Regions from separate parts of the Brevibacillus sp. JB24b genome, predicted to be linked through region 2. Evidence: a T-box and tRNA genes for the amino acid it is inferred to sense, from the RefSeq annotation. Region 2 holds a T-box; the other regions hold tRNA genes.
The links. The T-box of region 2 lies ahead of serS (serine--tRNA ligase). A T-box ahead of a tRNA ligase gene usually reads a tRNA of that ligase, here a tRNA-Ser.
Positions count from the first base shown of each region.

Region 1: it has a tRNA-Ser gene. The T-box ahead of serS (serine--tRNA ligase) is inferred to sense a tRNA for this amino acid. The anticodon was not compared.
Region 3: it has a tRNA-Ser gene. The T-box ahead of serS (serine--tRNA ligase) is inferred to sense a tRNA for this amino acid. The anticodon was not compared.

Region 1 covers NZ_JBNVQV010000001.1:1,502,536-1,513,474, forward strand. The annotation lists gene ACQV1I_RS07315 (dipeptidase) at 1-1,361, opposite strand, end outside; gene ACQV1I_RS07320 (NTTRR-F1 domain) at 1,579-3,324, opposite strand; partial or broken gene ACQV1I_RS07325 (sigma-70 family RNA polymerase sigma factor) at 3,661-3,954, shown strand; gene ACQV1I_RS07330 (GNAT family N-acetyltransferase) at 4,131-4,577, shown strand; gene ACQV1I_RS07335 (OsmC family protein) at 4,797-5,240, shown strand; gene ACQV1I_RS07340 (L,D-transpeptidase) at 5,891-6,250, opposite strand; gene ACQV1I_RS07345 (CynX/NimT family MFS transporter) at 6,450-7,697, opposite strand; tRNA gene ACQV1I_RS07350 (tRNA-Ser) at 8,100-8,188, shown strand; gene ACQV1I_RS07355 (DUF1266 domain-containing protein) at 8,411-8,638, opposite strand; gene ACQV1I_RS07360 (SdpI family protein) at 8,675-9,310, opposite strand; gene ACQV1I_RS07365 (autorepressor SdpR family transcription factor) at 9,312-9,581, opposite strand; gene ACQV1I_RS07370 (hypothetical protein) at 9,857-10,027, opposite strand; gene ACQV1I_RS07375 (hypothetical protein) at 10,386-10,939, shown strand, end outside.
Region 2 covers NZ_JBNVQV010000001.1:35,982-46,920, reverse strand. The annotation lists gene ACQV1I_RS00205 (PAS domain-containing sensor histidine kinase) at 1-318, opposite strand, end outside; RNA gene ffs (signal recognition particle sRNA large type) at 518-783, opposite strand; gene ACQV1I_RS00195 (pseudouridine synthase) at 975-1,703, shown strand; gene tadA (tRNA adenosine(34) deaminase TadA) at 1,718-2,218, opposite strand; gene ACQV1I_RS00185 (sigma-70 family RNA polymerase sigma factor) at 2,458-3,249, opposite strand; gene rsbW (anti-sigma B factor RsbW) at 3,200-3,700, opposite strand; gene ACQV1I_RS00175 (STAS domain-containing protein) at 3,697-4,053, opposite strand; gene ACQV1I_RS00170 (general stress protein) at 4,227-4,553, opposite strand; gene aceA (isocitrate lyase) at 4,944-6,227, opposite strand; gene aceB (malate synthase A) at 6,251-7,864, opposite strand; gene serS (serine--tRNA ligase) at 8,316-9,599, opposite strand; T-box leader at 9,649-9,888, opposite strand; gene pdxT (pyridoxal 5'-phosphate synthase glutaminase subunit PdxT) at 9,998-10,600, opposite strand; gene pdxS (pyridoxal 5'-phosphate synthase lyase subunit PdxS) at 10,602-10,939, opposite strand, start outside.
Region 3 covers NZ_JBNVQV010000001.1:1,632,507-1,643,445, reverse strand. The annotation lists gene ACQV1I_RS08035 (TetR/AcrR family transcriptional regulator) at 1-33, opposite strand, end outside; tRNA gene ACQV1I_RS08030 (tRNA-Ser) at 332-420, opposite strand; gene ACQV1I_RS08025 (hypothetical protein) at 661-1,110, shown strand; tRNA gene ACQV1I_RS08020 (tRNA-Ser) at 1,382-1,470, opposite strand; gene ACQV1I_RS08015 (peptidase) at 1,567-2,859, opposite strand; gene ACQV1I_RS08010 (3-oxoacid CoA-transferase subunit B) at 2,874-3,560, opposite strand; gene ACQV1I_RS08005 (3-oxoacid CoA-transferase subunit A) at 3,539-4,240, opposite strand; gene ACQV1I_RS08000 (aspartate aminotransferase family protein) at 4,256-5,620, opposite strand; gene ACQV1I_RS07995 (PucR family transcriptional regulator) at 5,808-7,445, shown strand; gene ablB (putative beta-lysine N-acetyltransferase) at 7,463-8,308, opposite strand; gene ACQV1I_RS07985 (glycerophosphodiester phosphodiesterase) at 8,478-9,206, shown strand; gene ACQV1I_RS07980 (CBS domain-containing protein) at 9,277-9,915, shown strand; gene ACQV1I_RS07975 (TIGR01212 family radical SAM protein) at 10,009-10,939, opposite strand, start outside.

The sequences.
Region 1 (10,939 bases), 1.5 Mb from region 2:
CCTAATTGTAGGTAGTAATGGCAAAGTGCTAGAATACCATCCTCAAATCTCTGCAGTGACAAGTTTTCATTTGCTGAATGGACATTAGCAGACGAATGACTAAATCCAACTAGGATAATAGGTATTTGAAATTGATTGTGCAGCATTTCTACCGCTGGAATTGATCCTCCCGCACGAATAAACTGTACAGGTTTTTGAAATACATATTCTAATGATTGAGCAGCTTGTAAGATCAAAGGGTGGTCGGGTGAGATAAAGTAAGGATTCGAATGACTATCCCAGTAGATTTCTATATTTACTCCAGGCGGAGTGTTAGCCTCAATATGTTTTTGGATGCATGCTTTTAAATCATGAGGATTCTGATTGGGGACTATGCGACAAGTTATTTTTGCTGTTGCTTTTGCTGGAATAATTGTTTTTATGCCTTTTCCTTGATAGCCTCCACTAATTCCGTTTACTTCTAGAGTGGGTCTTACCCATACTCTTTCTAAAGGTGTAAATCCTTCTTCACCAAATAAATTTGATACATGAAGGTCTGCTTTGAGTTGTTCAGATGAAAAAGGAAGGGATTGAAAATTTTTCCGCTCCTCTTCAGAAAGCTCCATTATATGATCATAGAAGCCTTCGATTGTAATAAAGCCTGTTTCATCTCTCATAGAGCTTAATAGCTGAGTTATAGCATGAATAGGATTCTGTACAGTTCCTCCATAAATACTACCAGAATGTAAATCTCTGTTTGGACCTTGCACACTTAGTTCAAAACCTAGTATGCCTCTTAGACCGTAGCAAATTGCTGGAACTTGCTCTTCTAACATAGCAGTATCTGAGATGACAATTAGATCAGCTATCAATAATTCAGAATAATCTTGAAGAATCTCCGGCATAGTAGTACTCCCAATCTCTTCTTCACCCTCAATTAAAAGTTTTACATTAATAGGTAATGCTTGGTTAGTACGAAAAAGTGCTTCTAATGCTTTTAGTTGCATAAATAGCTGTCCTTTATTATCTGTAGCTCCTCTGCCATAAAGATAATTATCTCTTATTTCCGGTTGAAAAGGATGGGAGTGCCATTCTTCTAAGGGATCAACCGGTTGAACATCGTAATGTCCATAAATGAGTACAATAGGCTTTCCTTTTGCATGAAGCCAATCAGCATAAACTGTTGGATGACCATTCTTTTGTAATAGCTGTACATTTTCAAACCCAATTTGGCATAGATGCTGGGTTAAATGTTGAGCGCAAGAATGAACCTCTTCTTCATATGACCCAGTGGTACTTATACTTGGTATTTGGATACATTTGATTAAATCATCTAGCATCTCAATTTTATGCTTATCTAAAAATGCCTTTAGTTGTTTCAAATTTTAACCCCCTGTTCATCTTAGTACATCCCATTATAAAAGTATGGAAAATAATTTAGAAATTAAATAATTTGATTGCTATAATTTATTTCTTTTATTACCTCATCTCATGATGTACCAAACTCAATCATACTAAATCAATGATTTTAATTGTGAAAATGACTAGATAATGAAACAGCCACCCCATAAGTGAGTGGCTGTTAGGAAGCACACGTAACTATAATAAAGCTCCAGTAAAGGTGATTCCCCCAATAATTGTTGCAGTACCACCACCAACAATATGGGCAGTCAATGAGTACGTAACATTTCCGGTACCAGAGGTCAAATCAACATGACTTATACTCGTGGTACCCAACGTGTTTGTTCCGGTTCTTTGATCACCAGTACTATAAATGACCGTTGTACCACGCAGTATTTGAAATTGGACTACTGGATTACTTGGTCCGTTTTGCCAGCCAATAGCTCCATTTAACCAGATACGATTTGAAGCGGAACTTCCCGTTATAGTGATTGTTTTTAATGTGGTTGGGATGCTACTTAATACAATTGAGGAACTACCAACAGTGTTGGGGGTATTTTCAGAAACCTGGAAATTTGAAAAGCTTCCGGTAGGACCAGTAGCGCCCGTATCACCAGTAGCGCCGGTAGGCCCAGTGTCGCCGGTAGCGCCAGTATCACCAGTAGGGCCAGTGTCGCCGGTAGCGCCAGTATCACCAGTAGGGCCAGTGTCGCCGGTAGCGCCGGTGTCACCAGTAGCGCCGGTAGGCCCAGTGTCGGCAGTAGGCCCAGTAGCGCCAGTGTCGCCGGTAGGCCCAGTATCACCAGTAGCGCCAGTGTCGCCGGTAGGCCCAGTATCACCAGTAGCGCCGGTGTCACCAGTAGCGCCGGTAGGCCCAGTGTCGCCGGTGTCACCAGTAGCGCCAGTGTCGCCGGTAGGCCCAGTATCACCAGTAGCGCCGGTGTCGCCGGTAGGCCCAGTGTCACCAGTAGCGCCGGTGTCACCAGTAGCGCCGGTGTCACCAGTAGCGCCAGTGTCGCCGGTAGGCCCAGTATCACCAGTAGCGCCAGTGTCGCCGGTAGGCCCAGTATCACCAGTAGCGCCGGTGTCACCAGTAGCGCCGGTAGGCCCAGTGTCGCCGGTAGCGCCGGTGTCGCCGGTAGGCCCAGTATCACCAGTAGCGCCGGTGTCACCAGTAGCGCCGGTAGGCCCAGTATCACCAGTAGCGCCGGTGTCACCAGTAGCGCCCGTGTCGCCGGTAGGCCCAGTGTCGCCGGTGTCACCAGTAGCGCCGGTGTCACCAGTAGCGCCAGTGTCACCGGTAGGCCCAGTATCACCAGTAGCGCCAGTGTCGCCGGTAGGCCCAGTGTCGCCGGTGTCACCAGTAGCGCCGGTGTCACCAGTAGCGCCGGTGTCACCAGTAGCGCCGGTGTCGCCGGTAGGCCCAGTATCACCAGTAGCCCCAGTAGCGCCCGTCGCGCCCGTCGCCCCTCCACTAGTCTGTAATATTCCGATGTCATCAACAACTATATCTGCAGTAGATAGAGCAGCAATTTTATTAATTATAAGTAAAGCTTGAGTAGCCGTCGCTGGTACAACAGAAGTTGTTTCATAGATGGTAGTCCAAATATTAGCTGTGTTATCCGGAAGGTGACCTACGGGAATTGTGAGATTTAGTCCAATACCAACAGGGATAGTTGCTACATCTAAATAGAGAAGTGCAATATTTACTTGAGGACTTACTAAATTCCCTAATTTTGCAATGGATAAAAACAATTCAAAACTATCTCCAGGTGTTACAGGAATTGCTTGAAACAATAAACTATTAGCTGTATCTCCAAATAATAATGCACTAAAAAAACCGGTATGACTCTGCAGATTAGTAATGGATACATTTGTAAAACTCCACGGGAACAGGGTTCCCGTTTCAAAATCGCCATTTACAACTTTGTTACTAAAGGGCAAATAAATCACCACTTCCATAATAGGGTTTATTGGCGCTAATGTAGTATATGTTGAGTCTTCTATTTTTGAAAGGGTTCGTACCATTAGATGAAAATACAAATTTTGAATGTCTAGAAAAATATAAATAATCCAAAAATCAAGGCGGAATTGTAAGAATAAAGTGGAGTAATCGAAGGATTGATTAGAAAACTTGATTAATAGAGGAACGCTCATACTAATGAATGAGGATTTTAGTGGATATCTGTAGAAGATCATATGTGATCGAAATATACATATCGTTCGAATGTTCTGCATACTACAGAAGGGCTCTGATCATACAGATAACCTCATAGGGTGAATGAAATTACCTTGATAGATGTTCTGGGTACAGAAACAGATGAGGTAGTAGATGCCGTGCAATTAAAGCTGGAAAGTAACAAGATTTATCAGCATATTCATATTTTAGATGAACGTGAGAAAGAGGTCATCATCGGGCGTTTTGGCCTAGATCAAGACAAGGAAAAAACACAGCGGGAAATTGCCCGCGAATTGGGGATTTCGCGTTCATATGTATCGCGTATCGAAAAACGAGCACTGATGAAGCTGTTTCATGAGTTTTATCGAACGAAACAGACGCAGGGCGGGAGATGATTTGATCGTGGGGGAGTACAAGAAAGACGTCAATCGAACACTCCCCCAATATTGATCATTGTTCCGTATTTTTGTTGCTTTTATCCCTAGAACGAATACATAGAAAAGTTCAAGTATTGAAACTTTTTTTGTTGATGGTTTACTTAAAGGTAAGAGAAGGTAAGGGATGTGGTAATATGATTACTAATCTTCATGTAGGTGACGAGGTAATAGCTCAAAAAATTCTTAACGTACAAATTCCTGCATATGAAATAGAGGCAGACATTATTAATTTTTACGGAATTCCACAGTTAAAAGATACAGTTGAAACCATTCGTACATGTAACGAAATCTTTCTAGGCTATATGATTGAGGAAGAATTGGTGGGGGCTATTTCTTATACGGCTGATCAAAATCATATAGATATCTGTCGACTAGTTGTTCACCCCAATCATTTCCGAAAAGGTGTAGCCGGAAGCTTGGTTGGCTATGTAATTGAGAATGTAGTCAAAGGAAAGAAAGTAACTGTTAGTACTGGTGCAAAGAATATTCCAGCAAAAAAACTCTATTCTAAGTTTGGATTTTTAGAAGTAAAAGACATCGAAGTTGCACCTAATGTTTTTATTACATTATTAGAAAAATAGACAAAGTAGTAATAATCATGGCTCACTAGATAATAAAATCGTACGAGAGGGGGATCTGCAAATATTACATTTGTGATAAGCTTTGTCAGCTGGTAATGCCTTTATTCTGATGGGTAAATAACAGGGAAGTAGCGCAACATTTTCATCTTATGATAATTGGAGAAAAGTGATATGATTTGAGTTATTCAGTCATTTATCTAACAAAAGGAAGTGTTCAGAATGCCTGTTCAAACATTCAAAGCAACTTCACATTTGCAGGATGGAATGGTCGTCAAGGCCCGCTCCAGAAATTTTGAGATGACGATTGATGAACCGAAAAACTTGGGTGGGACAGATACCGGGATGAATCCTGTAGAAGTGGTACTTTCCGCATTAGGTGCCTGCCAATCTATCGTAGCTAGAGTATATGCCAAAAAATTTAATATTCGTCTTGACGATTTTTGGGTAGAGGTAGAAGGGGATCTCGATACGGATGGCTTCATGAATAAATCTGATGTCCGGCGTGGGTATTCGGAGATTCGATACACATTTCATATCAAAACGGATGCTCCAAAAGAACGGGTAGAATCATTCGTAGAATTTTTGGAGCAGACTTGCCCAGTTGGAGACACAATTGCTAATCCAGTGAATCTCAAATTAAACGGAATTATTATTGAAACATAATCCATAGATACACAAATGATACAAATGATTGTAATCGCACCTTTACAGGGTGCTTTTTCATTTGTATCGTACATCAAAAATAGAGTAAGCAGATTCATAACTTAGCTTAATAGACATTTGGATCGTATGAAGTTATTTCCCATGTCGCAATGGAAATTACAGTTAGATTTACTTTAGGTAGTAGATTAAAATAAAATAGGATATAATTTCTTTCAATTATATACTTCGATGAGGAGCGTGGTTACTAATGAATGTTTACACCGAACCTCCTAAAAAATGCTCAGTTTGTAGGAACCAAAAGTTTCATAAAACCGAAACCCGCATTCAGGTATTCGACGATATTGTAGACGGAGAGCCAAGAAAAATAGAGGTAAAACGTCAAAGATACAGATGTCCGAATTGTCTGACTAAAGTATGGGACAAGGTTCATGGGGCATGTTCATATCGAAGGAAAACGTACACATTTATGGAAAGAGAGCAAGATATCCGCAAAGAAAAAAACTTTAGATAGCATAATCTTATGATAAGAAAGAAGAATGAAGAGACTCTGTTTTACACCTTGCGGATAGATGACACAGAAAAATCGAAAAGTATCTATTGCACAATCTGGCTCCTTGCTCCATTTTTTCTTAACAAAATAGCCTTTATTATCACACTCTGCGAATACTGACGGGTGTTCCAATTGACACTAGTTTAGCAAGAGCCTCTACGTCACGATTATACATACGAATACAACCGTGTGATACATATTTACCGATGGAGGCTGGATTGTTGGTACCGTGAATTCCATAGTGAGGTTTGCTGAGGCCTAACCAATATGTGCCAAACACACTTAAAGGTCCGCCTGGGTAAGAATTCGGATAGGGAACTTTGCTAACAATGGTAAAATTCCCGTACGGTGTCGCGGTAACTATTTTACCTAAAGCTACGGGGAATGATCGAATGAGTTGGTTTCCATTGAATAAATATAACGTTAGCTTAGATATGGAAACACGGATGTGATAAGACAAAGAAATCACCCTCTAATCAAGCGTCATACATTTTATGCGTGAGAAGTGAAATGGTAACAAATAACTGTTTTATATCAATACAGTGACTCGTACAGGGAAAAAGAGTGGAGAAAAGCACCTATCGAGGTTCGTTTAAATACGTAATTTGAATTTGATATAGGGCAAGCCTAATGAAAGGTTGCCCTATATCAGAGACTATTTATGAGGAATGATTGGTTTTTTCCGATTTATCTAGCTGTGTTACATAAGCAGCTCTACCTGCACCTAGGCCCACGAGTAGCTGTAGTAAGATAACCACAACAATCCCAATGAGAGGAAGACTCCAATCATCCGTGACATCGTGTAAAAATCCAAACAAAATAGGCCCACAAGCTGCCAGTGCATAACCTATTGACTGGGCCATACCAGATAACTCTGCTGATACCATAACATTAGGAGCACGCAGAGCAAACATGGTGAGGGCCAGACTGATACTCCCCCCTTGACCTAATCCAATAAAGATAATCCATAGAAACAACAAAGCGTTATTGCCTATAAGGAGCCCAGCAAAGCCAATCATACCAAACAGAGAAATGAGAACAGCAAGTCCACTTTGATTTTTACTTCGACCAGCAATCATTGGAACAAGAAAGCTGACAGGCAAACTAACAAATTGCATGAGAGACAAAATCCACCCTGCTGATTCCGCACTATAACCACGATCAGATAAGATAGCTGGTAACCATGAAATGCTTACATAAAAAGCTAACGATTGCAGACCCATAAAGAGTGTGACTTGCCAGGCAAGAGGGCAACGCCAAATGCTTTTTCCAGTAACCTTATTTATTGATGATTCTTTTGGAAGGTGAGGGTGTTGAAGCTGAGGAATCCATATTAATGCAGCGACAAGGCTCAGAGAGGCAACACTTAATAGAGAGCCCCTCCACCCAAGTTGTAATCCATGTGCAATTGGTACACTAAGTCCGGACGCTAGTGCCGCAAAGATACCCATTGATAGAGAATAGGCACCGGTCATAATTCCTACGTTATAAGCAAAATCACGTTTGATCAAGCTCGGTAACAAAACGTTGCCGACTGCAATTGCTAACCCAATCAATGCTGTACCAACAAATAGCAAAATAGTCGAAGGCAGATAACGTAAGATAATACCCAGGCTAAGTACAAGTAGACCAATAAATAAAGTTTTTTCCATACCAAATCGACGTGCTAGTTTTGGTGTAACAGGAGATAATATTGCAAAAGCAATCAAAGGTAGGGTTGTTAACATTCCCGCAACTGTGCCAGTAAGACCTGTGGTATTGCGGATATCACTAATCAGAGGTCCAACTGATGTTATTGCAGCACGGAGATTGGCAGCAATTAAAATAATTCCAAGCACGGTAAGGATTGTGCGAATTTTGGACTCATGTGTATGGCTGGTATTCGGGTTATATTGTTGCGTATTCATTTTTTCTCATCTCCTCCCCAAGCATCTTGTAGGACCTGCTTTAGCGTAATCATATATGAGCAGGCAATTACTTCCGTGGTGTCTGCATCTTGTTGTTTAATTGCTTCAATTAGTTGTTCAAATGGAATGATTACTTGTTGAACAGGTGACGTGTTGGTTGATTTAATTTTATAGCGAGTATTACCATCCTAACAACAGTGTACATCCAAATATTGGATGATTGGTATAATGTAGATGGTATCATATAATGAATCATCATTCAATGAGAGTGGTTATCAAGTGTATAATCGATTTTTCAAGGGCTTTAAAAAAATAAAAAAATTTTTATTTCACTCTTGCTAAATAAATTTACATCAGGTATAATAATTTTTGTTGAGAGGTTGTTACCAACATTTACTACACGGAGGGATACCGAAGTGGTCATAACGGGGCGGTCTTGAAAACCGTTAGGCGGCAACGTCACGGGGGTTCGAATCCCTCTCCCTCCGCCATACTTTATAAAAAACACGCTGAAGAAATTCATCGTGTTTTTTGTGCGTTCTAAAGGGTAAAGAATATTGAAGTTCAGGACAACCTGACAATAGTCTCTGTTAGTCAAAAAAAGAAATAGACTTCCTAAATTCTCTAATTAGAGAAAAGTAGTCTATTTCGCAACTGTAAAGAGTTCTTCTTTTTGAGAGGGAGGTTATGATAGATTGTGGAGATGTTCCTAGCTAGTCCAATGATAGATTCCAATCTAATCGATTCCATAGGCTGTTTGGATGCAGGATCAAATTCCGTACAAAACGTGCCATTTTCTCAGCACTCTCACTAGTTGTCTGTGCCCACCAGAATTGTCTTCCTATCAGAAAGCTTGTTCCAAACTCTTGCCAGCTTGAGTATTGTTGTTGAGCAACCATAGCAACTTGTTTTACTAGCTGGACGGTGGTTTTTACATACATAAAATGAGAGGAATTATGTTTGAGGTGATAAGGTGTCTATGGCTTGATCTGACGGTAGTACAGGTAGGATAAGAAATATGTGATGACTACCGTTCCTACTAGAATCACTAAGAGTGCCCAGCTTTGAATAAAGGGAGGTAAAAAACTACTTACAATGACAAGAATGCCTCCCAGAACAAATAATCTACCACCGATAAAATGTGTTTTACGCCAGACTTCATCACTAGCTAACGTCCAGGGAGTCTTAATCCCAACAAAATACGATGGTTGCATACGAGGCATTACATTGCCAATCAGGACAAACAACAAACCTACCAGCATGTTAACAATCAGACCGATGTTTAAATTGTAACCAAGACCAGTTAAGATAACCATACAATGCATGACCAGCATAAATACAATGAATAAATATCTAATGGTTAGATATGTACTCTTTGTCTTAGTGTATGTTTCCTGACGTGGATCAAATTTGGGAAGCACGTTCATCATGACATAGAGTAGGAGCATTAAAAACGGTGCGAAACCAACAGCGTACCATTTAGAATTATAGCGGTCTATTTCTCCGCTTGCGTTCCAGTGCATCGCTACTTCGTTGGGCAGATAAGGGAGACTAAAGATGCTAATGAGAATGGTGATGCTAAAAATCAATATAAAAAACCAATGTTTTTTCATCCTAACGCTCCTCCTCTGAAAAACGTAATATCCATTTCATTACATCTTGAAAAACGGTTGTGTGAAGTGAATACATGATGTGTTGACCCATTCGTTCATCCCGAATCAAATCCGCTTGTTTTAAAAGATTGAGATGATGTGAGATGCTTGGTTTTGTCATGTTAAAATGCTCAGCTATCTCTCCGGCTGTTAAGTCTTTTTCCCGAAGTAGATCAAGAATTTGGCGCCTAGTTGGGTCTGATAAAGCTTTAAAAGTTACGTTTAATCCCATTTCTTAGCTGGCACCCTCTCTATAATTTGATATTTAGATAAATTTCTAATTATTAAAGTATACCATCAGAAGGCAAAATAGAAAAGTCTATGAAAAAATGAGTTCTCTTAGAACAAGTCTCTCAGAACAAGTGTTTTAAGGATTGGAGAGGTATGCCTGCTTTTTATATAACAAAACGCTCCCTTGCTAAATGAAAGGGAGCGTTTCATTGGACATATGCTGTTGACAACATGTAGTGGATCACCTGCCATATCTATTGCAAAGAAGATAGCTTCTTATACTGCTCGAACGTGGTAAAAAGAGAACATAATTTTGGTCGCCAGGGCTTTTGATTTTTCAATAGCCAATTCTTTTGCTTTGCGAGCGGCGTCCAACATGCTGTTCGCTTCTACTCGTTCTTCCCATCTGTTCGTTTTTGTTTCGAACAAAAATGTGTACGTCCTCATCACTTTTTCAACTCCTATTTATATTCTTACTTGTTTATACGATGCAGAAACAAATAAGTTTCAAAAAGTTTGGAAATACAAGAGGTATTCTACTTACTATTATGATCCAAAATAAGGAAAAAGGTAGGGTGTAATTGTTAATTATTTTTGAACATTTAGAAAAAATAATATGAATGGTAAAAGAGAGATATTCAAATGTGAGATTAAAAACAGCACGAACTATTCTATTCTAAAAAAAGAAAAAGGATACCACATACGACTAGTTTTTTTGAAAAAAGGCAAAAAAGACAATCGAACCTGACCATCAGCCGTTTCGCTTCATGTACATTGAAATAAGATAAAACAGGAGGTGAAATCAATGAGTCATGAACTTATTGTTGACCCGCGGGTCTTTCCTCCAACTTCGCAGCCGGCTTATAAAAGCTATAGTGATTGGGCGATAGAATGGTGGCAATGGGCTTTTTCCATTCCAAAGGCTATTCATCCATTATTGGACCTAACTGGCGACTATTCAGAAGTGCATCAAATGAAACAACACGAAAGACCCGTTTGGTTTTTGGCTGGAAGTTACAGTGGACGTCCAGCGGTTCGTACATGTACGATTCCTCATAAAAAGCCGATCTTTTTCCCTGTATGTAGTGCAGTGAGTAATGACATTTTTTTACCCAAAATAACAGGGATGCCTCTAGATTTATCCGGTGGTGCAAAATATTTAGCAGACCATATTGTAGAGGCAAATGTTGTTTTGGATGGGTATCCAATCAAAACAGAAGTGTATCGTGTTTCGTCCCCAATTTTTCCTATCCAGCTACCTTATAATAATCTTCTTGATATAGAGGTTCCTGTTGGTACATGTAAAAAGGCTAATGCAGCTACCGATGGTTTTTGGCTGATGCTAAAACCATTAGGAAT
Region 2 (10,939 bases):
AGTAATCATAACAGGTGTTTTTGATTTTTTACCCTGAACATCTTGATAAATCATTTCTGTTGGTTTTAACGACTGTTTTTCTTTGTCTAATAAACTATCGTAAAGATGACTCACAGAATTCATATACGGTATTACTTTTTGAAATGGTGCAGCGATGATCTGTTCATAGCTAAACCCTGTTGCCTGTAATAAGGCTTCACTCACTTCCAAAATGAGACCCTGTCCATCAACAATGAGTAAAGCGTGCTTGATGTGTTGTGAGTATTGCTTTAGTCTTGAGAAAGCATGGCACTTCTGTGACGTTATTATTTTCTCCAACTGTTGCCTCTCCCCTTCCCCATTACTTTCAGTAAGCGGTTTTTACTTTTAGTAGACTTCAAATACAGATTCGGCAACAAAATGGTAAGCCCCTGCTTGTATGGAATAGTTTTCCTCCAAAATATATCGCTAGCCTTCGCCAGGTAACAACAAAAAACGCCACTTATCAAAAGTGACGTTCTAGTTATATGTATAGATGCCGTGCACCTATCATTGATACATTCCATCCGAGCGTTACTTATACAATCGACTCAGACCAGGCTACCCTACGGCACACGCAAGGTCCTACTTATGGCTGCTTCCTTCCGGACCTGACCAGGTTCATAGGTTCACGTTGCATAGGACCCAATCCTCAACACCGATGGTATAAGGCAGACCTCACATAAAATGACCGCTGATAGGAATTCAATCCTGCTACTGCGGATTGCAGGTTACAGGGCACCGCAACCTCCCCATCTAGCACGGCAAACTTTATAAACAAAGTACTGAAAATCTTTTGCTCACTAAGCATACCATAATAGAATTGGGATAAGCAAGCGATAAACAAATCCAGCACAGGAAAAAGCAAGCAAGTGTATTTCCAGAGTGTCTCCTTGATTTTCGTTATCAGATCAGCCAATATAGGGAGAAAGGAAGAACAAAGTGAGGCTGAATGAATGAAACGTGAACGTCTAGATAAAATATTAGCTAACACAGGAAAAGGAACTCGTAAGGAAGTAAAACAACTGATCAAACAGCGCATCGTTACTGTTGATGGTATCGTGGCAACTGATCCTGGTATGCACGTTATTCCAGAACAACAGCATATAGAAATTGATGGTGTTCCGCTTCTATTTAAACGTTGGGTATTCGTTATGCTTAATAAACCAGCAGGTGTTATTTCAGCAACTGAGGATGCCCTACATGAAACGGTTGTTGATTTGTTACCTGATGAATGGAGACACAAAGTGCACCCTGTAGGTCGTCTCGATATCGACACAGAAGGCCTTCTCCTTCTAACCAACGATGGGCAGCTCTCCCATAGCCTGCTTTCTCCTAAGAAGAAAGTGGACAAAGAATATTTTGCCCGTATTGAGGGGCGCGTTACAGATGAACATATTGCTGCTTTCAAGCAAGGTGTAACATTGGACGATGGTTATGAAACCATGCCAGCTACTCTGGAAATCCTCCAATCAGGGGACATCTCTGAAATTCATGTGACCATCATGGAAGGGAAATACCATCAGGTAAAGCGTATGTTTGCCGCTTTCGACCTTAAAGTTATCTACTTGAAACGAGTGCGTATGGGCCCTCTCTTACTCGATGAATCACTTGAGCTAGGTGAATTCCGTGAGCTAACGGAAGAAGAATTGAACTCCTTACGTAAAGGACAAGAAAACGAATAAGATAAAAGCGGTTTTTAATTCGTTTGTGTGAGGGAGATGCTCTTTGCATCTTCCTTCTTCTTTTTTCGCAGTTGTCGAAAAAAATCTTTAAGCATCATCTGGCATTCTTCTTGTAAAATCCCTGCCCAAACAGGTACCTGATGATTAAATCTTGGTTCGTCGCATAAATTCATCAATGTTCCTGCACAGCCCGCTTTTGGATCAGTTGCCCCGTAATAAACCTGTTCGATCCGGCTTTGTACAATGGCGCCAGCACACATCGGACATGGCTCTAGAGTCACATATAGGTCACATCCGATTAACCGCCATCCCCCTAAGTTTTTACTCGCTTCACGTATAGCAATCATTTCGGCATGTAAGGTCGGGTCCTTTTGTGTTTCACGTAGATTATATCCCCTGCCGACAATCTCTCCCTTTCGTACGATAACCGCACCAATCGGAACCTCTCCTAATGCTGCTGCCTTTTTTGCTTCATTCATCGCTTCTCTCATAAACCTCTCGTGGTTTGGTTCCATCTATCATCACTACTTTCCGTACCCATTTCTATTATTCTTCAGTATAGCTCGCAATGTACTTAACTTCAAACCTCACTCTGATAGATCCACACTGCTTTCTCGGCAACTCCACTCGCCATTCCTCAGGGAAGTATCTCTGTTAGAGGAGAAGTGGCTAGTACCGAAGCATGAGCCGAGAGAAGCTCGCGTTAAGAAAATAGGCCATACAAAAAAACACGCTATCAAATAACGTGTCTTCTCTATTTTTTCGAAGCAATATGTCCTGTCGATAAAATATCGCGCAGCTTCTTTACCGCTCTTTTTTGAATACGACATACACTCATCTGTGAAATTCCCAATTCATTAGCAATGGTTCGCTGAGATAAACCGTCTATGTATGCAGAATATATGACTTTTTGCTCCTCTTCCTTTAATTGTTCCATCGCCTCCCCTAAATCCAGCTGATTTTCAAGCGCTCCAAAATCGTCTACTGGGGAACTAACTAAATCCCCAATCGTTGACCCGCCCTCGTCTGTACTTAGAGGAGCATCAAGAGATGTTAGTTGGTAATACTCACGCCCAGCTAATACCTCAATGGCTTCCTCTACAGACATTTCCATTTTATCGGCAATTTCCTGAACATCTGGAGAACGCTCCAATGTAATGGTTAGCTCATCAATAACCTGTTGAATACGTGCTCCCTTCTCCTTAATTCGACGTGGCACTTGGACATACCAAGATTTATCTCTCAAATAATTCTTCATATGCCCAATTAAACTTTTCATCGCATAAGGTTCAAAAGCAAATCCTAAACTAGCATCAAATTGCTCTAATGAGCGCAGTAATGATATCTGCCCAATCTGATATAAATCCTCATAAAAATCCCGACAGTTACGAGAGATCTTTTTAGCCGCCATTTTAATCATAGAGTCATAATTAACTAACAAATCGGTAGCTAGTTCTTGGCAGCTGGTTTCCTGATACCTTCGTATCTTTTCTAGATCACTCTCTGCTATCCCGGGAGATGACGCTAACATTGGATTCTGCTGCATGCGTATTCCCTCCTAGACTTCCGCCAAGCCATTTAGTAAGTACCACCTCTGTACCATTTTCATTTGATACCTCAACTTCATCCATCAGCGCTTGCATCATGTAGATTCCTAAACCGCCAGCTTTTACATCTGCTATTTCTTTATCATGCAAAGAGCTCGCTTTTTCAGACACCGTTTTGTAATCAAAGCTCTCCCCATAGTCTTTAATGACAATACGCAAGCTCTCAGGTGCTGTCTCGAACGCCACATCAATAAAACCATCTTCCACTCCTTCATAGGCATGAACAATAACATTATTACAAGCTTCAGATACAGCAACCTTCATATCTTCAATATCTTCAAAAGAAAAACCCATTCTGGTTGCTAATCCATATAAAGAGAGCCGAACTACATCGATAAAGTCAGCATGAGCGGGTATGGTCATGCGGACTAATTTATTTTGAGCAATCATGCCGTTCCTCCTGTCTTATCCATACGTGATTCCTTTTGTGGCATTAAAAACTTAGTAATCCCAATCATATCGAACAGACGCTGGGTTTTAGGAGAAACTTCCTCTACATTCAAAGTTGTTCCCATTTCATTCCGCATTTTTAGAAAGGAAATAATAATGCCTATCCCTGTGCTATCGATATATCGTAAATCTCGTAGATTTAAGGTTAATGTTTTATCTTTTTGTATAGCGAGGGGCTCCAAAACCGTTCGAAAATAAGGAGCCATCGATAAATCAAGCTGACCTTGCAGAAATACAATTGTGCCTGACTCTGTTTCCTGCTGTGTCATTTCAAAAACATTCGTTGGGTTCATTCTCATTATCACCTCTGCATTAATAACTGATCTTTTATCATGTACCCACATTTATCTGTTATTGAATCAATATAAAAATATTTGATACATCACTAGAAGATGCCAAAGAATGGGGAGAACCCATCCCATGTGACTCTCCCCTTTTGTTTTTCATCCTTTGGCTCTTTTTTATTTTAATTTGGTTTTGCCACTACTAATACACGACCATTGTCCAATTCACGCTCATAACGCTCTGCTTCTGATTTACTCAATCCTAGCGATTCCATTTTAGAGCGCAATTCGTCCCCACGAGAACGGAATAAATTTGCGATACTACCAAATACTCCTTCCTCGCTTACTCCTATTTCCTCCGCTTCTGTAGTTTCTGCAAGGGTATGGGTCCGCTTTTCATCATGGGCTAGTACATAAATATGATCAGGAGCGTATCCCAAACGGTCGAACTGTTGAATAACTTCTTTCACCTGTACTCCGTTTTCTACTACATGAACTTGTGGTACCATTGTTCATTCCTCCTTCAAATGTTTATGTTTCTTGCTTGCCCTTTACTTACCCTAGCTTTTTTTGACTGAAACAAAAATAACTGTAACGAATCGCTCTCGATTAGCTTGTTTCAGCTATCTATTAGTAGGGTAAAAAGTAAGCACTCACCCCTAAAAACAGCGCAACGAAAGCATCCACGCCTCTTCATCGTCGCTATAACAAAGGGATTATCAAGAGTTAATTTAGATGATCATTATAAGGGGGAATTTCCAATGAATAAGTCTACATGGATATTTCCGCCACCAAATAGAAAAAGAGCAGGTTATCTTTAAAAGGAACCTACTCTTTTTTCTGTATGCATGTAGCCTGTTTGTACCACATTGTGCTAGATTATAGCCAAACTCCCTCTCCTATCTACTACCTGAAAATTGTTCTTCTTCTGTTGATCCATGCAAGGCAGTCGTAGAAGAATTACCGCCTGAGATGACTTGTGCAACTTCGTCAAAATATCCTGTTCCTACTTCACGTTGATGCCTTGTTGCGGTATACCCCTTTTGCTCACTAGCAAACTCTGCTTGCTGTAACTCTGAGTAAGCCGCCATTCCTCGATCTCGATAGCCGTGGGCTAGCTCAAACATACTATGGTTAAGCGCATGGAAACCAGCCAGGGTAACAAATTGGAACTTATACCCCATCTTCCCGATTTCCTGCTGGAAGGAAGCGATGGTATCCTCATCTAGTTTCTTTTTCCAATTGAAGGATGGGGAGCAATTATAGGCTAATAATTTGTTTGGATATTTCTCATGAATGGCTTCGGCAAAACGTTTAGCTTCTTCTAAATTAGGCTCTGATGTCTCGCACCAAATAAGATCTGCATAAGGAGCATATGCTAGTCCTCTGGCAATTGCTGCATTTAGTCCTCCACGTATTTGATAGAATCCTTCCGCTGTACGATCCCCTGTCAAAAATTCCTGATCTCTCGGATCAATGTCACTTGTAAGTAGGTAGGCGCCATTGGCATCGGTACGAGCTACCACTATGGTTGGCACCCCCATCACATCAGCAGCAAATCGTGCGGCTACCAAATTTCTGACAGCTGCTTGAGTAGGAATTAAGACCTTTCCTCCCATATGACCACATTTTTTCTCAGAAGCTAATTGATCCTCAAAATGAACACCTGCAGCGCCCGCTTCAATCATGGCTTTCATTAATTCAAATACATTAAGTGGTCCACCAAACCCAGCTTCCGCATCGGCTACGATTGGTGCAAACCAATTGATTTCTTCTTTTCCTTCCGAATAAGAAATTTGATCTGCCCGCTGGAAGGCTTGATTAATTCTTTTTACCACTTGTGGCACACTGTTAGCTGGATATAAGCTTTGATCGGGATACATGTGACCAGATAGGTTGGCATCAGCAGCGACTTGCCATCCGCTTAAATAGATGGCTTTTAACCCGGCCTTCACTTGCTGGATCGCTTGATTTCCCGTTAAAGCCCCTAGTGCATGAACATAGTCCTCGGTATGAAGCAGATTCCAAAGTCGATCTGCTCCCAGCTTTGCCAATGTATGTTCGACTTGAATAGAACCACGTAAGCGTACTACTTCCTCAGCCGAATAAGGTCTCGTAATTCCTTCCCAACGTTTAGACTCCCAAGACTGTTCTAATTCCTTGATTTGCTTCAATTTGGTCATTGCTCCCCACTCCTCTTCCTTTTTTAGATGTGCTCATACGCTGGTATCGTAATGAAAGGCATAAATTCTTCCGCCTGAACGACTTCTTTAAACAAAGCAATTGCTCTTGAAAACTCCCCTGCCTCAAAACGTTCCGAACCGATTTCCTGCTGTAAGGTAGCGATTTCTTCATGGATCAATTCCTCTACCCATTCCCATGTGATTTTACGACCATCTGTTACTATTCCATCGGGATGCCGGATCCATTGCCATACTTGAGCACGAGATATCTCCGCCGTAGCCGCATCCTCCATGAGATTGTTAATGGGCACTGCACCCATTCCCCTCAGCCACGCCTCCACATATTGAATAGCTACACTGATATTTGTCCGTAACCCCTGCTCTGTAATCGTACCCTCTGGAACAGCTAATAAGTCTGCTGGACATACCTGTACGTCGGTTCTCTTTAGATGTAGCTGATTAGCAGAAGGCATGATTTGATCAAATACACTCATTGCAACTGGCACAAGACCAGGATGGGCAACCCATGTACCATCATGACCTGCTAGTGCCTCCCTTTCTTTATCCAGCCTTACCTTCTCGAAGGCAGCTTCATTGGCCAATACATCATTGCGAACAGGAATCTGTGCTGCCATTCCTCCCATTGCATGAGCATTTCGTTTATGGCATGTCTGAATGGTTAGATCGCAATAAGCTTTCATAAAAGGAACAGCCATGGTTACTTGAGCACGATCAGGGAATATTATCCTCTTGTTTTTGCAGAATTTTTTGATAAAACTGAAAATATAATCCCATCGTCCACAGTTAAGTCCAGCACTATGATCTCGTAGTTCATACAGAATTTCATCCATCTCAAAGCTAGCAAGAATCGTTTCTATGAGCACTGTTGCCTTAATCGTACCTTGTTCAATTCCTAGCCTTTGTTGGGCGAATACGAAAACATCATTCCATAGCCTTGCTTCTTCGTGCCCTTCTATCTTCGGAAGATAAAAATAAGGACCCGATCCTATTTCCAATAGCTTTTTGGCATTGTGATAAAAATAGAGACCAAAGTCCACAAAACTAGCTGACATAGGGTGACCATCTACATAAATATGCTTCTCTTGTAAGTGCCAGCCACGTGGTCTCACTAACAATGTAGTAATCTGCTCATGTAGCTGATATGATTTCCCCTCTTTACTAGTAAAGGAAATGGTACGGTTAATGACATCTCTCATGTTGATTTGACCTTCTATCGTATTTCTCCAAGAAGGTGAATTGGCATCTTCAAAATCGGCCATAAAAGCTTTAGCACCTGAGTTACAAGCGTTGATGACCATTTTCCGATCTGAGGTGGGGCCAGTAATTTCAACCCGACGATCCTGTAAATCATCAGGAATAGGGGCAATCGTCCAATCCGCTTCTCGAATGTCTTTGGTTTCCTCTAAAAAGTGGGGCATCATTCCCTGATCAAATCCCTGTTGTCGTTTTTCTCTCTTTAGCAAAAGCTCCTGTCGTCTCACCTCAAATATTCTTGATAGATCAGCTAGAAAAGTCAATGCATCTGGTGTCAATATTTCTTGATACCGCTCATTCATCTCTCCAGTAATCTGAACACCAGCTGGATACGGTTGAATTTCAGTCAAAATTCTTTCCATTTTCAACACTCCCCTCCGTGTAACTACCTCCACTTATTCAACTAATCCTGATCCACTACATGTACAACAACTTATACAACCATGTCCTTGGCATGAGACACAGTAATCCCCTTCGTGTGTATGACCTTTTCCCTTACAATGCGGGCAGTCATTTTCGCCATTTCCATTGCATTTGTAGCAGTCCATCTTCCATCCTCCTTATCCTGTCGTAATTCTGTATTATAACAATAATCTTTTATATGAATTAATATATAACAGTTAGTTCTGAATTGACAATCTTTTTTAAAATTATTTTCCAATAAATTCTTTTTTATCATAAAAATTCTTATTCCAATTGCTTTTTATGATGCTAAAAACCACAAAAAACTGGTAGCTGTCTATTGAATAGACGACTACCAGTTTTGCTTTTACCTATGAAGTTTTATACAGCCATTAAACAGTACCTACTCTGTTATTTCTTAGCTGTAATTCGTTCTACTCCACCCATGTAAGGACGCAATACTTCTGGAATCACAACAGAGCCATCTTCTTGTTGGAAGTTTTCCAGAATAGCTGCTACTGTACGACCTAATGCCAAACCAGAGCCATTCATTGTATGCACGAATTCCGGTTTGCTTTTTGCATCGCGACGGAAACGAATATTTGCACGACGAGCTTGGAAATCCTCAAAATTAGAACAAGAAGAAATCTCACGGTAGGTGCTATAGCTTGCAAGCCATACTTCCAAATCGTACTTTTTCGCAGCTGTAAAACCAAGGTCACCTGTACACATGCTCATGACACGGTATGGCAAGCCAAGCTTTTGCAACACGGTTTCCGCATTGTTTACCAGCTTTTCTAGCTCTTCATATGAATCCTCAGGTTTCACGAACTTCACAAGTTCAACCTTATTAAACTGATGCTGGCGAATTAATCCACGTGTATCACGTCCTGCTGACCCCGCCTCAGAACGGAAGCATGCACTGAATGCATTGTATTTAAGCGGTAGTTGAGCGACGTCAATAATCTCGTCACGATGCATATTGGTAACAGGTACTTCAGAAGTTGGGATCAAGAAATAATCAACTCCATCTACCTTAAAAGCATCCTCTTCAAACTTAGGCAATTGTCCTGTCCCGGTCATGCTAGCGCGATTAACCATATATGGTGGTAATACTTCTTCGTATCCATGCTTGTCTGCATGAAGATCCATCATAAAGTTCATTAGAGCACGCTCTAAGCGGGCACCCATGCCTTTATAGAAAACAAAACGGCTTCCTGTAACTTTGGACGCTGTTTCAAAATCAAGAATACCTAACGCATCGGCTACTTCCCAATGTGGCTTTGGTTCAAAGCTGAAGGTTGGAACTTCTCCCCACATGCGATGCACTACGTTATCATCTTCTGTTGTACCTATTGGCGTGCTTTCATGTGGCAAATTAGGAAGGCTTAATAGAATGATATTTAGCTGTTCGTCTAACTCACGTAGCTCTTCATCCAACGCCTTAATGCGTTCATTAACTTGCTTCATCTCAGAAATCAGATGATCTGCATTCTCTTTATTACGCTTTAATACAGCTACTTGCTCTGATACTGTATTACGTTTATTTTTTAGCGTATCGCCTTCTTGAATAAGCTGTCTACGTTTTTCATCCACTTCTGCAAACTGATCCAGTGCGGAGATGTCCTCGTTACGATGCGTCAATCGACGTCTTACTTCTTCAATATCTTGACGCAGTATTTTTACGTCTAACATGTAAAACCCCTCCAAATTTTAGACAAAATAAAAAACACCCATCCCATCTACTAGGGACGAATGTTAACTCCGCGTTGCCACCCTCATTGATAAGCCATATAGCCCGCCTAAATCAAACAAGCTAGTCTTATCCTCTTCATTCCACGTAAATAACGGTACGCGCGACCGGGCAAAGTTATGTCCTTTACCACTCAAAGATGGATTCTTCTGCCCATTGGGTCGATTCGCACCAACCATCGACTCTCTTAACCAATAAAAACAGAGTACTATTTCTTATCAACATGTTCTTTATGGGTGTTTTTCTTGTTATTAAATGTACTACATGATGTAATCAATTGCAAACAATGCTCTATGTTCATTTTACACGCTCTGTTTTATTTTGAAAAGAAGAAAGCACCCTATACGGATGCTTTCCCTGTTGTTAGATATTCTTTCACCATGTCTACAAAATATTTATGCATTCGATAATCATCTGTTAGTTCTGGATGAAAGGATGCCGCTAAAAATTGCCCTTGGCGAGCAGCTACGATATTTTCTTCATGTTTCGCTAACACTTCGCCTTTATCGCCGACTTTTAGGATAAGAGGCGCACGGATAAAGACAGTTGGAAAGTCAGAAGCTACGCCAGCAATTGGCATCTTGATTTCAAAGCTTTCCTTTTGTCGCCCAAAAGCATTTCGCGCCACTTTCATTTCCATTAAACCTAGATGAGCTTCTGGTGCATACTCAATTTCATTTGCAAGTAAGATAGCACCTGCACATGTTCCAAACACAGGCTTCTTCTCATTCGCAAACTGACGAATAGCGTCCATAAAGCCGTATTTATGCATGAGTTTGCTTATAGTTGTACTCTCGCCACCCGGAATGACCAAGCCATCTATCTCAGATAGCTCGTCCACCTTTTTAATTGCGGCAGCTTCTGCACCTGCTAACTCAAGCATGTGCATATGTTCTGCAACCGCACCTTGTAGTGCGAGAACACCGATTCTTGGCTTGCTCATATTACCAACCGCGCTCTTGCATGCGCTCAGCTTGCGGCAACTTAGAAATTTCGATTCCTGTCATCGCAGAACCAAGGTCTTTAGAAACGCGTGCAATCAATTCGTAATCAGTGTAGTGTGTTGTTGCTTCTACAATAGCACGAGCGAATTTTTCAGGATTCTCGGATTTAAAGATACCGGAACCTACGAATACGCCATCCGCACCTAGTTGCATCATCAAAGCAGCATCAGCTGGTGTTGCAACACCACCGGCAGCGAAGTTTACAACAGGAAGCTTTCCTGTTTTGTGAATTTGCTCCAACAATTCATACGGAGCTCCAAGATTTTTCGCTTCAGCCA
Region 3 (10,939 bases), 1.6 Mb from region 2:
ACTCTCATAAATTAAATCCTTCTTTTTGCTCATTAATATGTACCCCCATATAAACTGACCAGTCAGTACAGAGATTAGTGTACTCTGCTTTTTGTTGACCGTCAAGGTATTTTTGGAAAAAAGTGATTGCCCATTCACACTTCATTCGTGTGATGTCTTCGTTATGATATTTATTTACAATTATCGATACCCGTAATCTCAATGCTTCAAACGATTGCTATCTAAGATTGATTATCCATATCCTAGTCAGCTCGTTACATTGTATAGCCAATTGTTTTTATGAAAGTAAAAAAGCCGATGAACAAGTCATCGGCTTCCCATTTAAGTAATATGGCGGAGGGAGAGGGATTCGAACCCCCGTGACGTTGCCGCCTAACGGTTTTCAAGACCGCCCCGTTATGACCACTTCGGTATCCCTCCATATAACTGCTGATAGACATTATGTAAAAAACAATTTCGAATCACGAAATACATCAGCAAGTATTATTATACTAAACCCAAATTAAAAAGACAAGCATTTTTTAAATATTTTTTTCTAAAATTGTTGTGGAGTTTGTATCCGTTCACTAGATTGTGTATGATAGACTAAATAAGTAATTGGTAAGTTCCTACAATAGACTTATGGTTCTTACCGTTTCATGAAGGAGTGACTTTGTAACAATGGACCAACTCATTACATTTGCCAAAGACTATTGGATGATTCTTATTCTGGTCTTATTGGCAGTGTTTGTGCTTAATTTTTTTCTAAAAGCTTTGTACAAAATTGTTTTATTTAGTCTGGTCGTCGGAGCTATTCTGGTCTTTGGTTTCAATTATACGCCAACCGAAGTGATGAACATGGGACGCCAAGTGGTAAACGGTGTCGATGAAGTGTTCACATCTACTGTAAGACCTTTAATCGATTCTGAAATTAAAGATGCCACTTACAATTTCCGCGACGATGGAAGTTATGAAATTAAAACTACGAATATCCGTATCGAAGGCAAAAAAGGCGATCCGAAAGCCACTGTCTACTATAAGAATTTTAATTTCTCCATTAATATTAACGACCTAGGTGAATTGGCTCAACAGCATATTCAGAAGGCTTCTGATGGCAAATCAACACCGTAATAGCCAATACATTCGTTTTATCTAAAAATGCTTCGTAAAAAATCCCGGTTCACGCCTATTCTCAGGCTACGAACCGGGATTTTTCGTACACGGTATATTTTATATTCATTGGAAACTTTTTTTGCTGACAGGATGTTTTATGTCTCTCTTCTGTGGTACATCGTTTTTCATGAGGGGTATACTTACCCTAATGGTAAGCAAACACTATACACATATACAAAAAAACCGACGAAGCTCTCAGCTCATCGGTTTACTATTTCTTCTTTATGTATGGCGGAGGGAGAGGGATTCGAACCCCCGTGACGTTGCCGCCTAACGGTTTTCAAGACCGCCCCGTTATGACCACTTCGGTATCCCTCCGCGTTGCTACATAAAGAATATAGCATATAAAAAAATAAATAGCAACACCTTTTTTAAAAAAATTATGAGGTTAATAGTTTTTCTTTCGTTTATTTATCAATCATCTATCTCACACCACTCTATGAGAGTCAGGGCGAATAGCTCAGCACAAGCAAAAATATCATCAAGCACGATATACTCATCTGGATAATGTGCGACTTGGGTTACCCCTGGTCCTATAATAATTGAAGGAGTATCAGCCAGCTTTGTTAATAAACCACCATCAGTTCCCCAGGGCGATGCTTCTATGACCGCAGTCTCTCCTAAAACCGATGGATAAAACTCTTGCAACAGTTTAAGCAATGGATGGTCCATATCTACCTCACCTGGTACCCATCTCGCTCCATACCATTCTAACTCAACAGGATGATCTGCAAACCATTCATCTTCCTCCGTAAGCTTCTGTAACGCAGTTTGCATTTCCTGTTGGGCTTCCTCCATCTCTTCCCCAGGTGCTACACCCATACGTCCTTCTAGTGTAACCAAATCAGAAACGGACGACGGCCATTTTCCTCCTTGTATTACACCTAAATTAATAGGTATCGGTATGGGTAATTTAGCGTATAAAGGATCTGACATTCGTTGATTTCTTTCTTGCTCTAAGCGCTGAATCTGCCTAATTACTGTCATGCTTTTTTCAATGGCACTAACTCCTTCATAACGTGTACCTCCATGTGCCGATCTGCCACGTATGAATAAACGGAACCACATAGAACCTTGTTGTTTCGGAAAAATTTTCAGATTTGTTGGCTCTGGTATCAAAGCAGCGTCAGCTTTATACCCACGTAAAATAGTGGATAAAGTCCCAGCCCCACCGCTTTCTTCCTCTACAACACTTTGAAAGATAACATCTCCTTTTAGACGTACACCAAGCTTTTGCAAGGTTTGTATAGCCAATAGAGACGAGAGATTGCCACCTTTCATGTCTGTTACCCCACGACCATACAATTTCCCATCAACAATTTCTCCGCTAAACGGTCCTTGTGTCCATTGATTTAGCTCCCCTTCTGGCACAACATCAACGTGCCCATTGAGAATAAGAGAACGCCCTCCTCCAGTTCCCTTCCATACCCCTACTACGTTAGGACTCCCTGTAAATTCTGCACGCGGTGAAACAAAATAGGCATGTTTCTCCAGCTTTTCAAGCTCATCACCTGTCATCTCCCAAATATCTACTTCAAGTCCCAGCATTGCCAAGTGATTTGCTATTTTCTGCTGAATACCCGCTTCCTGCCCTTGAACACTGGCCTCACGCACCCATTCTTGCAACAAGCCTATAGCATCCTCTCGATCCATTTGTAGCTGCTCACGAATTCGTTCTTGCCATGTCAGTGTTTGGCTTACGCTCATGGTAGTCTACCCCCTTAGAAAAAAGTGGTTACTTCTCCGCTAAATAATAGCTCTGCTTCGGTAGCACCAATGACATCTGCTACTGTGTAGGGATGCATCACTTCCAATAGATGCAATCCATCTGTTTTTACTTCCATCACTGCCATATCAGTGATTATCATATCTGCACTTCCCTGAGCAGTCAGAGGCAATTTACACTCACGTACAATTTTAGAACGACCATTTTTGTCCAGATGGGTGGTGAGAACTAAAACCTTCTTAGCCTTTTGTGCTAATTCCATCGCTCCTCCCATTCCTGGAACTCGTTTACCAGGAACAATCCAGTTAGCAATATCACCACGCTGACTTACCTCTAATACTCCAAGAATCGTCATATCTAGCAAACCTCTGCGAATGATAGCAAAAGCAGTAGCGCTATCAAAAAAGGAAGCTCCGGGCATTAAAGTAACAGGAAAGCCCCCTGCGTTGCACAAATTAGGGTTTTCTTCTCCAAGCTGAGGACTGGGACCTGTGCCTACAATGCCATTCTCAGCATGAAACAAAACGTTTTTTTCTTCTGGTATAAAATCCGCCACAAGCGTAGGAATACCGATCCCTAAGTTAATTAGCATACCGCTTTTTACTTCCAAAGCGGCACGCCTAGCAATTCGTTCTCGATAACTCTCAGTCGTACCTTCTTTTAATACTTCTCCCATGCCCATCGCCAATTCACCCCTTCACTTTGCACGATATAATTTACGAACACTCCTGGTGTCACGATTTCTTCAGGGTCCAGCTGTCCAATCTCAACAATCTCTTCCGCTTCCACGATAGTGATATCACCAGCCATTGCCACCAACGGGTTAAAATTACGTGCACTTGTATCAAAAACAAGATTGCCAAATCGATCTGCCTTTTTTGCAGAGACGATAGCTACTTGGGCAGTTAACGGTGTCTCAATCAAATACGTTTTCCCATCCACTAACACCTTCTCTTTGCCTTTTTCAGCGATCGTATCGATTCCAATATCAGATAAAATTCCTCCTAGACCTACTCCTCCTGCTCGAACTCTCTCTGCTAAAATACCTTGTGGGCAAAATTCCACTTCCAGCTCACCCGCTGTCATTTGGGCACCTGCATTCGGATTGGAACCAATATGAGAAGCAATGACCTTACTTACCCGCCGCTGTGTAATTAATCTTCCGACTCCTATGTCAGGAAAAGCTGTATCGTTACTAATCAGTGTTAATCCGCTAATTTGTTTCTCTAATAGTCCTTGTATCAGCGTAGGAGGGTTGCCCACCCCACCGAAGCCACCAACCATCAATGTCATCCCATCATGAAAATGCTCTAATGCATCCTCTAATGAAACCTGTTTATTCCAGGTTGATTGTGAAATCATATGTGCTCCTCCTCTCTACCAGATGCCCTCTTTCGTGAACTCCGCTTCCGCTTCTTGTAGGGTCTGACGCAGTAAATGGATCAATTCATCAATTTCATTTTGCTCAATAATGAGTGGGGGAGAGATAATTACAGCATCACCTGCTACTCCATCTAAACCACCAATAGCCGGGTAAATCATTAATCCTTTAGCAAATGCTCTCTGGATAATTCGATTTGTCACCTGATGTGAGAGTGCAAATGGCTCTTTTGTCTGCTTGTTCTTCACAAATTCTAGTCCACACATTAGTCCTTTTCCACGAGCTTCTCCAACAATGTCAAACTCCTGCTCTACTTGTTTTAAGTGTTGTAATAAATACTTTCCGTTCTCCTCTGCTTTTTTCACTAACTGATGCTGTTCCATGTAACGTAAAACAGACACGCATATAGCTGCTGATTGAGGGTTGGCACTGTACGTATGACCTGCCATGATAGAACCGGAGCCTTCTGCAATAGTCTGCATGATGGAATCACTCACCATCGTAGCTGCCATCGGTGTATATCCCGAACTCATTCCTTTTCCCAGCGTCATCACATCAGGAGTTACCTGCCAATGATCAATTCCAAAGTTTCTACCAGTACGCCCTACTCCTGTCATTACTTCGTCTGCTATAAATAATATTTGATGCTTGGTACAAATTTCACGAATGCGAGCAAAATAGCCATCCGGTGGTACTACAGCACCTCCAGAAGCGCCAATGATTGGCTCTGCTATAAATGCTGCAACATTTTCCGCCCCCGTTCTGATAATTGCCTCCTCTAACTCGTCAGCTGCCTTGCGTGCGTATGTTTCGCTATCGAGTCCCTGCTGATTTCGATACGGATAAGGAGCCGATATGCTCGGGTAATCTGCCAATAATGGTACGAAACGCTTCCGTCTTAACACATGTCCTGACATTGACAAAGCTCCCATCGTAATTCCGTGATAGCTCATCCATCGTGACAGGATCCGATTTTTGGTCATGCGTCCCTGTTCTTGCCAATACTGAATCGCAATTTTTTGAGCAGTCTCTGTCGCTTCTGATCCACTGCTGACGAAAAAGCTCCAATTCACATTACCAGGCGCCCATGTAGCAAGAATATCAGCTAATTCCTCCACTGCTTCGCTACTGAAATGCGAGCGATAAGCAAATGATACCTTCTCAGCTTGCTGTCTCATGGCATCGACAATTTCATCTATTGCGTGCCCAATGCTGACAGTTACAGCCCCTGAACAAGCATCCATATAACGCTTTCCGCTCTCTTCATATAAGTAAATTCCCTTTCCATGAGAAATTCGTGGATATTGTTTACCCCATTCAGGTTTAATTACATAGCTTTTTCGTTCTGTTTTGCTATCCATGCTCTTGTGCTCCCTTCCTTTTGCAACCGCCACTTTATACTCATCGTATCGAATACCAAGCCTTCTGACATTCTACTTACTGGCAAAAAAACACTAGATAAAAAGCAGAATTTTTTGTACATTTTGTATAATGATCGTTTGTTCGGAAAGTGAAACATGTAAAAGCAACAGAGAGGATGAGGAGCATATGTCAATAACGATCCGTGAAGCCATGCAGTTACCTGATATGGTGCACACTAGGTTGGTAGCAGGGGAATCTGGACTAAATCATCCGATTCATTGGGTAACAATTGTAGAAATTGTAGAGGATTTGGAACGTTTACAAGCAGGGGAATTTCTAATTACCACTGGTTTTGGTCTGGAGATGAACACCGATAAACATGATCAGTTTATACCTTCGCTGGCAGCCCGAGGATTGAGTGGAGTTGCCATTCATACAGGATTTTATTTACGTGAAATTCCAGCGCTTTTTATTGAACAAGCCAATCAGTTTGGACTCCCTTTAATTGAGATTCCCACTGAGCTTAATTTCTCTACCATCACAAAAGCCATTCTTCAACCCATCGTGAATCGTCAATTTGAACTAATTCGCTATTCAGAGCAAATTCACCAACGACTGTTAAATGTAGCCTTGCTAGGTGAGGGACTTTCTGCCATTGCAGACGAATTAGCCGCTGTCACCCAAGGAGAAGTGGTAATAACAGATGTACTAGGTTATGAATTAATCCGTACATGTTCACGCACATGTAGACCCACTACTGCTGGAATGCCGTCAGTGGAGTATTCCAATCAGGTATTCTCTAATCAAAACTGTGAACCCACCTCCCCTGACCCTGTCGAATTAACCCATTCCATCGAAGCCGCTCGTTTTACCTTTGGCACCATCACCTTACGCAAACATCAAACAAACCAGCAAGAATGGGACATTATCGCTTTACAGCATGCCTCAACATTAGCAGCCTTAGCTTGTAGTAAAGATCGGGAGGTAGCACAAGCAGAATGGCGTCTAAAAGGCGATTTTTTGGATGAGTTACTAAGTGGGACCTTTAAGCTCAATGCAGAATCTGAGGCACGTAGCCGTTTGTTAGGTTATCCCCTTCATATTCACGCACGTCATCTTGTTGTTGCATTATCCATACCGGTTACGACTTATACAGAAGAGTACGATTTTACCATGCTACAAAAGCTACCCACCTTATTAAAGCGGGTAGCAGAGGTCTATCAGCCTACCTATCTCAGTAAGGTACGTGCAACCGATATCTTATTACTAATGCCTGAGGATAGGGCTAGTGAAATTTTTGTACAAAAAGTGGCTGCGAAGTGGCTTGATTTGTACCCTCAGCATCCTTTGGCGATCGGGATCAGTACTCCCCGCGCTTCCTTCAATACCTTGTCAATTGCCGTACAAGAAGCGATCTACGCTATGAAATGTCGGGGAGCACTCCTCCCAGCATCCGAAATTCAGTCTGTATCGCATTTTGACCGGTTATCTGGATATCAGTTCCTATTTCCCTATCACGCGCAACCTGAGGCCTTACAGCAGCTCTGGGAGCCATTATTAGTAACATTACTACAATACGATCAAAAACATGGGCAACAATTGCTAGAGACCATCCAAACCTATTTTGAAGAGTATCTGAATGGGCAAAAAACGGCACAACGTCTATTCATTCACCGACACACGCTTAAATATCGTCTACAGCAGATAGAGGAAAAAACAGCGGGATCACTTTATGACGCATCTCACCGCTGGCAACTACAGCTAGCCATCATGGCCTATCATTTGCAACAAATTTTATACCCAGACCTGCCCGACATTCCATAGAGTATGTTACGAATCTATTAGTCCCTAACAGCCCGTAACGGCTTTACCCATATATTCATATCCTCAAATCCGGTTGAAATAACACAATTATTAATTAGTCTGCCAGTATACCGATAACCCATTTTAGCGGCTGTCACATTCATCGCAGCGGAATGGGCACGTGTAATTGTATAAAGATAGTAAATACCCATCTCCTGCATATGTTGTTCCAAAGCCACAAATAAGTGCTGAAGCAATCCTTTCCCTAACCAATCTGGATGAGTGGCACAATCCGTCATTTCTGCTGATCCCCAATTCGGAGTCACTTCAGCAGAAGCAGCGCAAACAATCCTCCCCCCTGCTTCTACAACAGCGTAGTGGGTATCTGCTTGCATCGTATTACGTACATATTCAGGATCATGCATGGGGGTTGGATAGGTCTCAAAGACAACTTGATACAGATTAGCCAGCTCTTCTTCATCTTGCAGTTTAGCCCAACGAACACTACAATCGTCTGGCAGCGCCTTTAAGACACTACTGTCTGCTTGTTTGGCTAAACTAATTTGCATAATTTCGTCTGCAAGTGGTTCATTTTTAGGAGTACCGCGTTCTGATGTTACAAAATATCGAAGCATGTGTGCATTCTGACCTTGTATACACCCTTCCAAAATCCCTTCACGTATAAACCCATGTGTACTCCAAGCGGATAGATCCTCATGTCTAGCATAGACAATTAGCTTGGTCATACCTAGTTTGTCAGCCTGTTGTTTACACGTCTTTGCAATCGCGTCAATTTGAGTAGAGTCATACTCCATTACCTTGATACGCTGGTTATGTATATCCACAATTATTTGTGAATGATTTTCAATAGATTCCATCGCCATTGTTTTACACCTCATTGATTTATTTCTTTTATTATAAAAGCCCTTGCATTGCTAGTCATTCGACAAGTTGTCCAAAGTACCTCTTTGATACAATTCGCTTCTTTCATATCTAAACCACAACCTTTGCGCATAGGTATCAAGAAGACAGGAAAAAAGGAGGATTCCACCCATGCATACCCTCATTTATGCTCACAGGGGTGCCTCTGGCATGTATCCCGAAAATACATTTCCAGCTTTTCATGCAGCCTATCTACAAGGCTCGGATGGTATGGAAATCGACGTTCAACTGACCGCTGACAAGCAGCTTATTGTCATGCACGATACCAATGTAGAGCACACCACAGATGGGGTCGGAGAAGTGCGACATCTCACCTATCAACAGATCCATCGCCTAAATGCTGCTGCCAAAAGCGGAAAGAATTATCCCCCGACAAAGGTTCCAGAGCTATCAGATGTCTTATTGTTTGTCAAAACAACTGGACTCCGACTTATCATTGAACTTAAGAACTTTATCGTCCCCCAGCCTCATTTGGAAGAGCATGTGATTCGTCTTATCCATGATCTTCGTTTACATAAACAGGTGGTGCTTTCCTCTTTTAATTATCACAGCCTCTTGCGTGTAAAGGAGCTGGATCCACACGTTCGCACCGGAATGCTTTATTTCGGTCAGCTACATAATCCTTGGGAGATTGCCAAACAATTTCGTGCAGACGAACTACACGCCCCCGAAGAGCAGGTAAATAAAGCGCTTCTGCAAGCTACTCGTCAGCATCATTTATCGCTACTTGCTTGGACAGTAAACACTCCAGAACGGATGCGAGACCTCTTTTCGTTACAAATTGATGGCATAATTACAAATTATCCTAATTTAGCACGAAAATATTTGCGTAAGAAGTAAAAGGATTGTTTACAAGCCCTACGGGATATTTCTATACTAAAGAAGAATCAGGATATAAGGGGGTTATTGCATGTTCATTACCGACTGTCTATCACCACTACATTCTCTCACAGTGGTAAAGCCAACCGACACCATTGCCCATGCTCTGGAGGAAATGAAAAAAGGAAAATTGCTTAGCATGCCTGTCATTAATGAAGACGGTACTTATTTTGGGACGCTAAGTAAACGCAGTTTGTTTGAAAGATTTGAACAAGATCATGCGGATAAAACTTTTACAGAATTCACTCAACTTCCTCTTGCAGATGGTGTTGATCAAAATTTAAAGCCACTTACAGCCGAACATCTTTATGAAGACGCCCTCCCCATCATTGTGCGTTATCCATTTGTACCGATTGTAGATGAGAATAATCATTTCCTTGGTATCATTAAACGAAAAGATATGGAGCTTGTATTAGAATCCGTTTTTGGAATGGGTGTGAAAGGAACAAGAATGACCTTGACCCGCTTTGAAGGAAAAGGTGTTTTACGAGAAATTTCCAGTATTTTAACCGAACACAAATCAAATGTGATCTCCTGTGTGGCCTTTGATTCTAAACACTCTGGTGTCCGACGTATTCTAGTCAAGTTTAAAACGGAAGATAATATTATTGATATTATTCAAGAATTAGAGAATCACGGCTTTGCCGTTACCTCCGTTCATGAAAGCTAACCTTTTTCCCACGCTATAAGCAACTGAGCAAAAAGTTATTATAAAAAAGGAACGCTAGTATACCTGCGTTCCTTTTTTTACATTCCTATTCGATTATTTTCCAAGATCTAGAGGTGGTACCCAATTGGGATCAAAGAACTTACCTTGCCACGTATTGCGACGCTTCATTTCAGCCTCAATCCCATTAAGTACTTCCCATTTCTTACGACTCCACATCGGCCCAATCAAAATATCTGGCGGACCATCACCAGTAATACGATGCACAATCATTTCTGGTGGTAGAATTTCCAAGGTGTCGACCACTAATTTCGTATACTCTTCTTGTGTCAAGAATTCCAATAGCCCTGCATTGTACTGCTTCACCATAGGAGTTTTCTTTAACAGATGTAACAAATGTATTTTAATTCCTTGTACATCCAAGTGAGCAACCGCCTGCGCAGTCTCCATCATATCTTCGGCAGTCTCTCCTGGTAATCCGTAAATAATGTGAGAGCAGACACGAATGTTATGTTTACGCAGCTTCTCTAATCCATCAAGATAGCATTGATAATCATGCGCACGATTAATAAGTAGCTGTGTACGTTCATGTACAGTTTGTAAACCCAATTCTACCCACAGATAGGTGCGTTCGTTTAATTCTGCCAAATACTCAACTACATCATCTTCTAAACAGTCAGGTCTGGTCGCTATAGCGAGACCCACAACATCATCTTGTCGTAAAATTGTTTCGTACATATCGCGCAACTCTTCTACAGGCGCATAAGTATTACTAAATGCCTGAAAAAATCCCAAATACTTCGCTGTCGGCCATTTTTCATGCATACGATCTTTGACATCATGAAATTGCTTCTCTAACGTCATACGGCGATCCCCTGCAAAATCACCAGAACCGCGCGCACTGCAAAACGTACAGCCACCTACTGCAACATTGCCATCTCGATTTGGGCAAGAAAAGCCTCCGTCTAGCGGTACCTTAAATACCTTGTGTTGAAACATACTACGTAAATGATAATTCCATGTATGA